2 regions of the Ureibacillus sp. FSL K6-3587 genome follow, and region 2 is predicted to be linked to the other one. Evidence: riboswitches for the same ligand, from Rfam matches in the RefSeq annotation. Region 2 holds a riboswitch; the other holds the start of a gene.
The links. A riboswitch is a leader RNA that binds a small molecule or an ion and turns the genes downstream of it on or off. The one in region 2 is predicted to bind glycine.
Positions count from the first base shown of each region.

Region 1 (6,538 bases), 1.1 Mb from region 2:
CAAAACCATTCCCACATTGGACGATTTGGTAGAAAAAGAATATTTGAAAGAAGGGATGGAGAAATGTCCAAATGGAATGGATATTGAAATTCAATCGGACGGAACGGTTAATGTGGCCAAAAATTGACGGGGAAGAATGGGAATGAAAGATGAGAAAGGCTTTACTTTGCTGGAAATGCTGTTAGTGTTGATGATTGTGTCATTGATTGGCATGATCGGTGTGACAATCCCGGTCAAAATGACGGAAAAAATGATTGTGGAACAGTTCTTCCACCAATTGAAACTGGACATCCAAATGGCTCAAATGTGGGCGCTCGAAAATGAGAAGGGCTGTTATGTTTCTTTTTCATCCTCGAACAGTTACCGGATATATCATCAAATGAATGACGTCCTCATCGAGAGAAAAATTCCGGATATGATTTCGATTAATGATTTCAGCAATTTGTCCACTCTATCCATCAATACAAGGGGCGGGGTAAAAAACTTCGGGACGATCACTTTTCAGACCCCGTACGGAGAAAAAAGCATCATCATCAACATCGATAAAGGAAGAATCCGTTATGTGGAATGAAAAAGGGGCCTCCCTGATTGAATCGCTGTTTGTCATCAGCATCCTCTTTGTTTTGATGGGTTTTCTTCCTTTTGTATATCAGCTCCAACATTCCCTTTACAATAAGACCCTGGAATTGCACGCTTCCGAAGTGGCTTATGAGGGAGTGCGTATTGCAAAGACAACCGGGATTAGTGAAGGGACAAAATGGATTGATCATGTGGAATTTCGTTGGACTTTCCAAAAAGATACGATTTGTGTTCATTTCACCAATCTGGATAAGGAACGATTGAAATGCATCGATGCCAATGGAGAGTACGAAACAATAGAAACGGCTTTACACTGATTGAGGCGCTTTTTCATCTGCTGACTTTCACCCTGCTCGCCCAGCTCATATTGGCCATATATTTATTGATACAACAATGGAACGATACCTTTCTTGCGGACGAACAGATAAAATGGGAAATTTTTATACAGGATTTTCAACAATATTTGATTGATATCGAGGATGTTTATTGGATGGCAAATTCTTTATACATAGTCGAATCACCATCGAAAACCCTCAAAATTAACAAGATTTCAGATGTCATCCGGCTGCAAGTAAACGGGCAGGGATATGTGCCGTTGCTTATTGGAATTCAAAATGCCGAGTTTGTCATCTCGGACAACCTGTTGACAGTGAAAGTCAGGTTTTTGAATGGAATAGAGAAGGAGAGAACGTTATTTGTCCAATATAAAAAATGAAAAAGGAGTTATGTATCCCATCGCCATCCTGCTGCTATTTTTTGTAATGTCTTTTGTAATGTTTTACAGCACATCCTATTTAACGCAATTTTCAATCATTAATTCATTGGAAAACGTCAATGTTCGTGCTACGATTAACTTATTGAATCGATAACTGGGAGTTTTGTGTAGAAAGGTGTCAAAAATGAGAAAAATATATTTGGTAGGATTCATGGGATGCGGAAAGAGTGCAATTGGACGCCAATTAAGCTATGTATTGCGGATGCCCTTTTATGATATGGATAAAGAGATTGTAAGGCAACAGGGGATGCCGATTCCTGAAATTTTAGAAAAATACGGAGAGGAGCATTTTCGGAATCTCGAAACGGAATTTTTGAGAAATTTCCGGGATGAAGCTTGTATTATTGCCACTGGCGGCGGGGTTGCGATGAGACCGGAAAACCGGGAAATCATGAGAAGGACAGGCCTCGTTTTCTTTCTGGATGCTCCTTTTGAAGATATTTACAACCGGATCAAAAATGATAAAAATCGCCCGATCGCCCAACGTTCGACAAAAAAAGAGCTGGAACGACTATTTTATTACAGAAGAAAATTTTATAAAAGAGCAGCCCATATCCGCGTCTTTACGCATAATCGAACAATCCGTCAAGTGGTAAATTACATGGCATTCCAAGTGAACCGTTTGAAAGGCGAATGAACATAAATTATATTTGAAAAATGTTCGCTTTTTATACAGGATTTTAAAAAAATGTTGCCTTACATCCTGTTCAATGTTAGGATATTGGCAAAGATATAATGATTGTTCAACTTGATAATGGCGGATGATTGTGCGGGGAGAGAACGTGTTTACGTCGCCGAAGGAGCAAGTAGGGGAACTATGAATCTCTCAGGCAAAAAGACTCGTACGGGACGCAACTCTGGAGAGCGCTGATTTTTCAGCCACCCAAGGGGAAAGCCTGCTTTTACAGTAGGTGTAACTTTCAGGTGAAAGGACAGAGAATTCCTAAAACAAGGGGATTTTCTGTCCTTTTTTACCTATATTAATTAATGAGCTTTTAAAGAGGATCCAGTAAAGGGAGGTTTCTTGATGGGAGAATTAAAAAGAACACCATTATTTGACGAGTATGCCAAATATGGTGCGAAAACCATTGACTTTGGAGGATGGGAACTGCCTGTCCAATTTTCATCGATCAAAGAAGAACATGAAGCTGTAAGAAAACGAGCAGGACTATTTGACGTATCCCATATGGGAGAAATCATTGTCGAAGGGAAAGATGCGCTCGGGTTCCTGCAAAAAATATTATCCAATGACATCTCAAAAATCCCTGTAGGTGGCGCACAATACAATGTAATGTGCTATGAAAATGGCGGGGTTGTTGATGATTTAATCGTATACAACCTTGGAAATGATCAGTATCTGCTTGTAGTGAATGCTGCGAATATTGAGAAAGATTTTGAATGGCTGAAAAAGCATGCCCAAGGCGAAGTGGATATTACAAACAAATCCGATGAATATGCCATGATTGCTCTTCAAGGGCCGCTTTCAGAAAAAATATTGCAAACACTGACGGAGGAAGAGTTGAAAGAAATAAAACCATTCCATTTCAAAGCTTCCGCAACGATTGGCGGCTATCCGGTATTGCTTTCCCGCAGCGGTTATACAGGAGAAGACGGGTTTGAACTATATGGGGAGCCGAAAGCGATTGTGGCACTGTGGCATAAAATTTTAGGGGCCGGAAAAGAGGATGGACTCATTCCGTGTGGTCTTGGCGCCCGTGACACATTGCGCTTTGAAGCATGTCTGCCGCTTTATGGGCAAGAATTATCTGAATCCATCTCACCTCTTGAAGCAGGCATCGGATTTGCGGTGAAACTTCAAAAAGAGTCGGATTTTATCGGCAAGGAAGCGCTGATCAAACAAAAGGAACAAGGGCTTTCAAGAAAACTTGTCGGCATTGAAATGATTGAAAAAGGTATTCCTCGCCATGGCTATAAAGTCTTTAAAGGTGACGCAGAAATCGGCGTTGTAACAACCGGAACACAAGTACCTTCCACAAAACGGAATTTGGGATTAGCCCTGTTGGATAGCCAATATGCTGATTTGGGCACAGAAGTGGATGTGGAAATCCGGAATAAGAAGGTAAAAGCGCAAGTGGTGCCGAAACCTTTTTATAAACGGGAAAAATAATTAATGGAGGTCAAAAAATGAAGCATCGATATCTTCCAATGACGGAACAGGACAAACAGGAAATGCTCGCTACCATTGGAGTGGAAAGCATTGACGATTTATTTGCGGACATTCCAGAAGAGGTGCGTTTTAAAGGGCTTTACAATATTAAAGAGGCAGTATCTGAATCTGAATTATTGAAAGAACTGAAAGCATTAGCAGATAAAAATACGAATACGGAATCAGCTGTTTCATTTTTGGGCGCAGGTGTATACAATCACTATAAACCTGCCATTGTTGATCATGTCATTTCCCGTTCGGAATTCTATACCGCTTATACGCCATATCAACCGGAAATTTCACAAGGGGAATTACAGGCAATTTTTGAATTCCAGACAATGATTGCGGAATTGACGGGAATGGATTTGGCCAACTCGTCCATGTATGATGGGGGAACGGCTCTTGCAGAGGCGGGAATGCTTGCCGCCGGTTCCACTAGACGGAAAAAACTTTTAGTGTCTGAAGCTATTCATCCGGAATACCGTGAAGTCGTGAAAACTTATGCCTATGGCCAATCCATTGAAGTGGTGACAGTGCCAACCAAGGATGGCGTCACAGATATTGAAGCGTTGAAAGAATTGATCGATGAACAAACAGCCGCGATTATGGTGCAATATCCAAACTTCTTCGGCCAAATTGAAGACATTAAAAAAATTGGCGAAATGGCCCATGAAGCGAAAGGATTATTCATTGTATCAGCCAACCCGCTGGCATTAGGCGTTTTAACACCTCCTGGAAAATTGGGTGCGGATATTACGGTTGGAGATGTGCAACCGTTCGGAATTCCTGAAAGTTTCGGAGGGCCGCATTGCGGTTATTTTGCCACAACGTCAAAATTAATGCGCAAAGTTCCTGGACGTTTGGTCGGACAAACGGTGGACCAGGACGGACGGCGCGGTTTCGTGTTGACGTTGCAAGCCCGTGAACAACATATTCGCCGGGAAAAAGCGACTTCAAATATCTGTTCCAACCAAGCCTTGCTTGCCCTTGCCGCTTCTGTTGCCATGACGGCTTTAGGCAAACGCGGCATCCAAGAGATGGCGAAGCAAAATATTGTAAAAACTCGTTATGCAAAAACGGCATTTGAGAAAGCAGGATTCACGGTTCCGTTCCAAGGGGCTCATTTTAACGAAATCGTTGTGAAAGTGAATAAGCCGGTGAGTGAGATCAATCAAAAATTATTGGAAAAAGGCATCATTGGCGGCTATGATTTGGGCCGCGACTATCCGCATCTTGAGAACCATGTACTGATTGCCGTAACAGAATTGCGTACGAAAGAAGAAATTGACCAACTCGTGCAAGAAATGGGGGCTTACAATGCATAACGAAAATCAACCGCTCATTTTTGAATTATCAAAAGAAGGCCGCATCGGTTACAGCTTGCCGGAATTGGATGTGCCCGAAGTGGAATTATCCGAATTGATTCCGCAAGAATATTTGCGTGAAGAGCCGGCCGAGCTTCCGGAAGTGTCTGAATTGGATATTATGCGCCACTACACTGCGCTGTCCCGCCGCAATCATGGTGTGGATTCCGGGTTTTATCCGCTGGGCTCATGCACAATGAAATACAATCCGAAAATAAATGAAGAAGTTGCCCGTTTCTCCGGATTTGCAAACATTCATCCATTGCAGGATGAATCTACAGTGCAAGGGGCAATGGAATTGATGTATGAACTGCAAACGGCTTTAAAAGAAATTACCGGCATGGATGAAGTGACATTGCAACCTGCTGCCGGCGCCCATGGTGAATGGACGGCGTTGATGTTGATCCGTGCCTATCATGAAGCGAATGGGGAAGGGCACCGGAACAAAGTGATTGTACCGGACTCTGCTCATGGTACGAACCCTGCCAGCGCTGCAGTTGCCGGATTCGAAATCATTACGGTGAAATCCGATGAAAACGGATTGGTCGACTTGGAAGATTTGCGCCGTGTCGTCAGGGAAGATACAGCGGCTCTCATGTTGACAAATCCGAACACGCTCGGTTTGTTTGAAGAACATATTGTCGAGATTGCCGAAATTGTTCATAGCGTCGGCGGGAAAGTATACTATGATGGAGCCAACTTGAATGCGGTTATGTCCAAAGCGCGCCCTGGCGATATGGGATTTGACTGCGTTCACTTGAACTTGCATAAAACCTTTACTGGCCCGCACGGTGGGGGAGGTCCAGGCTCCGGTCCGGTTGGCGTGAAAAAAGATCTAATCCCATTCTTGCCAAAACCGGTGCTTGTGAAAAAAGAAGATGGCACGTTCCATTTCGATTACGACCGTCCGCAATCCATCGGCCGGGTTAAACCATTCTACGGCAACTTCGGCATCAATGTGCGTGCCTATGCGTATATTCGCTCCATGGGTCCGGAAGGATTAAAATTGGTGACAGAGTATGCCGTATTAAATGCGAATTACATGATGAGAAGACTTTCGCCATATTTCGACCTGCCATATGATCGCCATTGCAAACATGAATTCGTTCTATCCGGACGCCGTCAGAAAAAACTGGGTGTCCGCACGTTGGATATTGCGAAACGTCTTCTTGATTTCGGCTACCATCCACCGACAATCTACTTCCCGTTGATTGTGGAAGAAGGAATGATGATTGAGCCGACGGAAACCGAATCAAAGGAAACGTTGGATGCTTTCTGTGATGCGCTGATTCAAATTGCAAAAGAAGCGGAGGAGAATCCTTCGATCGTTCAAGAAGCACCGCATACAACGGTTGTAAGCCGCCTGGATGAAACGCAGGCTGCAAGACATCCGGTTTTGCGTTATCAAAAGCAATAATAAAAAAAGAGGCTGGGACAAAAGATAAAAAGAGGCTGGGACAAAAGATAAAAAACACCATTTTCTCCCGTGAGAAAATGGTGTTTTTTTGATAATTGAAGAAAATTGATTTCCGTTCCGGGGACGCTTTCCGCGGGCCCGGCTCGAGCCTCCTCGGAGCTCACACCTTCGCTCCTGCGGGGTCTCGAGAGGGCTCGTCGCTGGAAAGCTTTTGCTTTGCGACTAAGCGTGCGCGA
Region 1 is NZ_CP151969.1:3,157,206-3,163,743, reverse strand. Features, by position in the region: gene comGC (competence type IV pilus major pilin ComGC) at 1-127, shown strand, start outside; gene comGD (competence type IV pilus minor pilin ComGD) at 143-571, shown strand; gene NSS77_RS15585 (hypothetical protein) at 561-896, shown strand; gene comGF (competence type IV pilus minor pilin ComGF) at 845-1,294, shown strand; gene NSS77_RS15575 (shikimate kinase) at 1,479-1,991, shown strand; glycine riboswitch at 2,116-2,206, shown strand; gene gcvT (glycine cleavage system aminomethyltransferase GcvT) at 2,379-3,482, shown strand; gene gcvPA (aminomethyl-transferring glycine dehydrogenase subunit GcvPA) at 3,500-4,846, shown strand; gene gcvPB (aminomethyl-transferring glycine dehydrogenase subunit GcvPB) at 4,839-6,302, shown strand.
Region 1: linked by a shared signal. The riboswitch ahead of gcvT (glycine cleavage system aminomethyltransferase GcvT) and the one ahead of NSS77_RS03850 (ACT domain-containing protein) in region 2 are both predicted to bind glycine.

Region 2 (6,538 bases):
ATTGCTGATTCAATTATACTATGTTCATAAACGTTCAACCAATGATCCGTTCGGAAAGTTCCGTTATTTTTTAAAAAGTTGGGGGGAAAATTATCATGAACGACGCGGAATTTGATCGATTTCTTCATATTGAAACCTGCGGGATAAAAAACGGCATTTACCAATCCCCCCATTACAACCGTTATGAGCCCACCCCTTATTCCGCCCTGGAGGAATTATTGAAGCATTATACCATCGACGAAAACGACACCATTATTGACTTTGGATGCGGTTTGGGGAGAGTTGGCATTTTTCTTCATTACAAAACCAATGCGTCAATCATAGGCATTGATATGAACGAACAATTTATCAAAGAAGCGATCAAAAACCGGGAACATTTTTGCAAAAAATTCCGGAAAAAGGAAGAAGGAATGCACTTTCTTTGCTGCCTTGCCGAAGAATACCAGATCCAACCGGCGGAAAATAAATTTTATTTTTTTAATCCCTTCTCCTTGCCGATTTTCATGAAAGTGCTGCATCATATCATGCGCTCGACGGAAGAAAAGAAACATACGGTGGATGTGATTTTATATTATCCATCCCTCGACTACCTGGATTATTTGAACCGCTATACCCCTTTTGAGAAGTTGAAGGAGATTCCAATCCCGTCACTTCACGAAAAAGTGTGGAACGAACGTTTTGTCATTTATCGTTTGCAATAAAAGCCATTGTCTTCTAATGATTCTAATGGCTTTTTTATTTTTGGCTTTTCTTGCAGAATGATTCCTCCAAAAATGACCGTGCAACCGACGATGGAAATCACCAAGGAAAAAGATGTCCATTTGGCCATTAAAACCCCGAACAACAATAGAAATAAGCCGATCCATATCATCAAATTCATTGCTGCCCATCCCCTTTTTTTCAGCTCTTATTCTTCTATAACATTTCCCTTATCTTATGAGAACTTCTTTCAAAACATGTCCCGCTGTTATGTTTAAGCCACAAAAAGTTGGACAACTTAATTACGGAAGATGTTTTGATGTAAAACCCGGCAAAAAATCATTATTTTTGTATAATAATGGAATTGAATAATTATCAGAAATTTATTAATAAATTAAAAATTATTACTTTTTGATTCTTCAACACTTCAACGCGAAAAAGTGTTATACTTATACCGCTTTTGCGTTTTTAGAAATATCAAAATATTATTATATCAATATAGGAATGGATGGTTTATGAAAAATCAATTATTTCGGAAATTACCATTGGATCAGTTGTTGAATAAACAAGGCACGGCACATTTTAATAAATCGATGAATGCTTCTGATTTAATCGCTCTTGGGGTTGGAGCAGTTGTCGGCACAGGAATTTTCATTTTGCCTGGTACGGTGGCCGCTGAACATGCAGGCCCCGCCATTGTTTTTTCGTTTATTTTCGCGGCGATTGTATGCGCTTTTTCCGCCCTTTGTTATTCCGAATTGTCTTCAGCAATTCCGGTTGCCGGCAGCGCATATACATATTCATACGTCATTTTCGGCGAGCTCATTGCCTGGATTATCGGATGGAGCCTACTGCTGGAATACGGGCTGGCTGTTGCGGCAGTGGCAACCGGTTGGTCCGCATACTTCCAATCCCTCATTGAAGGGTTTGGAATTCATGTACCTAAAGCTCTGTCCGGACCATTAAATCCATCCGAAGGCACCTTTATCAATTTGCCGGCGATTTTCATCATCGTCCTTTTGGCCGCCATTTTATCTTTGGGGATCAGAGAATCCAACCGCTTGAATAAAATCATGGTGTTCATTAAACTGGGGATCATTTTGCTGTTTATTTTCGTCGGAGTGTTTTATGTGAAGCCTGAAAACTGGCAACCATTCGCTCCGTTTGGCTTTAAGGGGATTTTGACGGGTGCGGCATTGGTGATTTTTGCGTATTTGGGGTTTGACAGCGTGTCCTCTGCTGCGGAAGAAGTCAAAAATCCACAGCGGAATATGCCGATTGGAATTATCGGAACCCTTGTGATTTGTACAATTTTGTATGTGGCTGTTTCCCTCGTTTTAACGGGAATGGTCCCATATACGGAATTGAATGTCGGAAACCCTGTTGCCTACGCGATGGAATTGGCAAATCTGGATTGGGTGTTTGGAATCATTTCCCTCGGTGCGGTAATCAGCATGATGACGGTCATTTTCGTGATGATGTATGGAGGGACCCGTTTAGTGTACTCCTTCGCCCGGGACGGAATGCTTCCAAAAGTGCTGTCAGAAATCCACCCACGACTTAAAATTCCATTGAAAAACACATGGATTTATGCGCTGTTTGTATCTATTTTCGCCGGTTTCATACCAATCGATAAATTGGCGGAGCTTGTAAATATCGGAACTTTAGTCGCTTTTGCCGCTGTTTCCATCGGCGTCATCTATGTTAGAAAAATGAAAATTCCAGGATTGAAAGACGGATTTAAAGTGCCTTTATATCCAATTGTGCCGATTCTGTCATTTATCCTTTGCGTATTCATGATTACCCAATTATCTTCCTTCACAATGTTCACCTGCTTCATTTGGATGTTGATCGGTTTATTCGTCTATTTTGTGTATGGAAGAAAGCATAGCATATTGAATAAATAACGAAGAAAAGAGTGGATGAAGAAAATGATGGTTTTCTCACCCACTCTTTTTTCTTTGCACAATGGTTCGGCTTGATTTGAACCGGCACCTCCTTACAGCGGTTCTACATATAAAAAAGCCGACTCCAATAGGAATCGGCCATTGATAATACTTCAGTTTGCAGGGTTCACTTCCAATTCGGCTTTGATCTTCACGTCTTTTCCTACCAGCACGCCACCTGTTTCAAGCACTGCGTTCCAAGTAAGTCCGAAATCTTCACGATTGATTTTTGTTTCCGCCTCAAAGCCGTACACTTCAACGCCCCAAGGGTTTTTTCCTTTACCGTTGAATTCCACTTCAAATGTTACCGGTTTTGTGACATCTTTAATCGTCAAGTTTCCTGTCACTTCATATTCGCTATCGCCTGTTTTCTTGATTTCCGTTGATTGGAATGTGATTTTAGGATATTTTTCCGCATCAAAGAAGTCTGCAGATTTCAAATGATTATCCCGATCTTCCAATTTTGTATTGATGCTTGCCACATCAAAAGCGAATGAAATCTTTGCATTTGTAAGATCTGTCAAATCGTCCGCTTCAATTTCCGCATCATAAGAATCAAAATGCCCTCTCACTTTTGATACCATCATATGTTTCACTTCAAAACCAATTTCTGAGTGAGCTTTGTCAATAACCCATTTCGCCATTTTTCATTCCTCCTGATTTACTTTATTCTGAATCCGAGATATTTATGAATATTTATCTTGAAGTTCATTATTTTGAATTCGAGATAAATATATCATGCATTAATTTTTTTGTCAATGGATTCAAACCCATTTTTCTGACTCATACTTTAGTAAATTTATTCCCGGTTTGAGCGGAAAAAAACATTCATCCCCCCTCCTTACGGTCAAAATTTTTAAAAATTTCAGTGTATCTTAGTTGACCATTTTCGACAAAGGTGTTAGTATCGTCTAGTATTGGAATTAAATAGGTGTAGCGATGAATGCTGTGGGTAACACTACAGTCAGGAGCAGCTTCTGGAGAGACCACATCTGTGGCGCCGAAGGATTCACAATCTCAGGCAAAAGGACAGAAGAATGATAATACCGTTATTGTTCTTATGCTTTTGAGATTGGGAAACCAATCTCTTTTTTATTACATCAATAGAGGTGAAACATATGAGAAAAGCAATTGTCAGCGTTATCGGAAAAGACCAGGTTGGAATTATCGCAAAAGTGACAACTGTACTTGCAGATCGAAACATCAACATTTTAGATATCAGCCAAACGATTTTACAAGATTTCTTCACCATGATGATGGTCATTGACGTGACAAATTTAAAAGATCTTGAATCCTTGCAGCAGGAACTCAATGAACTTGGAAAATCAATCGGTGTTGTCATTACTGTACAACTTGAAGAAATTTTCAGGGCAATGCATCGCGTGTGAAAGGACGTGCAAACATGAACTTTGAAATTCATGAAATGTTGGAAACCATCCGGATGGTCCGGACAGAAAATTTGGACATCCGTACAGTGACAATGGGAATCAATTTACGGGATTGCGCGGATTCCGATTTCGATAAAATGAAACAAAAAATCTATGATAAAATCACCCATTACGCAAAGGATTTAAAACCTACCGCTGAAAAAGTGGCAAAAGAATACGGCATCCCGATCATCAATAAACGGATTGCCGTGACGCCAATCGCCGATCTTCTAGGCAATGCGACAAAAGAACAGGCTGTGGAACTTGCAAAAACATTGGACCGCGCCGCCGTTACCCTTGGCATCGATTTTATCGGCGGTTATTCCGCCCTTGTGCACAAAGGGATTGCGAAGGGAGATCAAGTGTTATTTGATGCTCTTCCAGAAGCCTTGGCATCCACTGAGCGGGTTTGCGCTTCCGTTTCTGTCGGCACAACCAAAGCCGGCATCAATATGGATGCTGTACGTCAAATGGGCGAAATCATCAAAGAAACGGCTGAACTGACAAAAGAACAGTCCGGCCTTGGCTGCGCAAAACTGGTGGTGTTCTGCAACCCCGTGGAAGATAATCCGTTTATGGCCGGCGCTTTCCTCGGATCCGGTGAAGGAGAAGTCGTACTCAATGTCGGCGTTTCCGGTCCGGGGGTAGTACTCAATGCATTGAAACGTTATCCGGATGCGGATTTGGGAGAAGTGGCCGAAATCATCAAGAAAACCGCCTTTAAAATTACCCGTGCCGGAGAGTTGATCGGACGAGAAGTGGCAAAACGTTTAGGCGTTCCGTTCGGCATAATGGACTTGTCCCTTGCACCAACGAATGCGATGAACGATAGTGTGGCTGAAATTCTTGAAGAAATTGGCCTTGAGCGTGTTGGAACCCACGGCACCATTGCCGCCCTTGCCTTAATGAATGATGCGGTGAAAAAAGGTGGTGCCATGGCTTCATCCTATGTGGGCGGTTTAAGCGGCGCCTTCATCCCAGTCAGCGAAGATAACGGCATGATCCGTGGAATTGAAGAAGGCGCATTATCGCTATCCAAGTTAGAAGCAATGACATGTGTATGTTCCGTCGGTCTTGACATGATTGCCATCACGGGCGACGCACCTGCCAGCACCATTTCCGCAATGATTGCCGATGAAGCGGCCATCGGAATGATCAATAAAAAAACGACTGCTGTCCGTGTCATCCCTGTGCCTGGAGCGAAAGAAGGCGACATGGTGGAATTCGGAGGCCTTTTGGGAAGAGCACCTGTCATCGGGGTCAATCCGTTCAGCTCCGACAAAATCATTCGCCGTGGCGGACGCATTCCGGCCCCTTTGCAAGCATTGGGAAATTAAATCGAGTAGGAGGGAGCGATTAACTCCCGTCCTCTCACACCACCGTACGTACGGTTCCGTATACGGCGGTTCAATTAAGATCATTGACGCAAGTTTTCATAACGAGCTTCAAGACTTTCCAACCCTTGGTTTCTCCAATAGGAGTTACCAAGGGTTCTGTGTAATATTGGACTATTTGAAATACGCCAATAACTCTTCCGAGTATTTCCCCATTCATACGCTTGCCATTGTGGTACGCCAAGCTGAATAAGGTTGCGTGTCTTTGTTTTCGGTTTCTTCCAGTTCTTCCATAGACACATTCGAAGTCTTCTACGAATCCATTTATCTAATTCAAGGAATATAGATTTGGTGTCTGCTAACGCAAAATATCCACACCATCCCACTAGATATTGATTCAGTTTCTGAATGCGGTATTCCATCGGGTAGGGCATCTTGCGTGATGTGATTTCACGAACTTTATTCTTCATTCGTTTAAGGCTTTCTTTTGCGATACGAACCTTTGGCTCTTTATGATAGGTAAAGCTAAATCCTAGAAACTTACGTTTCCATGGACGGTCGACCGCTGATTTCTTTTCATTTACTTTCAGTCGTAGTTTTCCTTCAATGAATCGTTGAATGCTTGCCATTGTGCGAAGTCCTGCTCGTTTACTTTTCACGTAAATGTTACAGTCATCCGCATATCGAACGAATTTGTGTCCTCTTCTTTCCAATTCTTTATCTAGTTCATCTAGTACAATGTTAGATAGTAGCGGACTTAATGGTCCTCCTTGTGGAGTTCCTTCTAATGTGCTTGACACCACACCATTAATCATGACTCCCGATTGTAAATACTTACGAATCAATTTCAGTAATGGTTTATCTTGGATTCTCTTCGCGAGTGTACCCATTAATCTGTCATGGTTGACCTTATCAAAGAATTTCTCCAAGTCCATATCTACAACCCATCGATGTCCATCTCTTATATATTCTTTCGCTTTCTTCACCGCATCATGGGCACTTCGGTTTGGTCTAAATCCGTAGCTGTTTTCAGAGAATGTAGGGTCATACACTTTTGAAAGTACTTGGGCGATTGCTTGTTGAATCAAACGGTCTGTTACGGTAGGGATTCCTAGTAAACGAACACCGCCGT
Region 2 is NZ_CP151969.1:792,491-799,028, forward strand. Features, by position in the region: gene NSS77_RS03830 (methyltransferase domain-containing protein) at 96-701, shown strand; gene NSS77_RS03835 (hypothetical protein) at 686-880, opposite strand; gene NSS77_RS03840 (amino acid permease) at 1,215-2,606, shown strand; gene NSS77_RS03845 (YceI family protein) at 2,759-3,289, opposite strand; glycine riboswitch at 3,613-3,688, shown strand; gene NSS77_RS03850 (ACT domain-containing protein) at 3,764-4,033, shown strand; gene NSS77_RS03855 (PFL family protein) at 4,048-5,409, shown strand; gene ltrA (group II intron reverse transcriptase/maturase) at 5,490-6,538, opposite strand, start outside.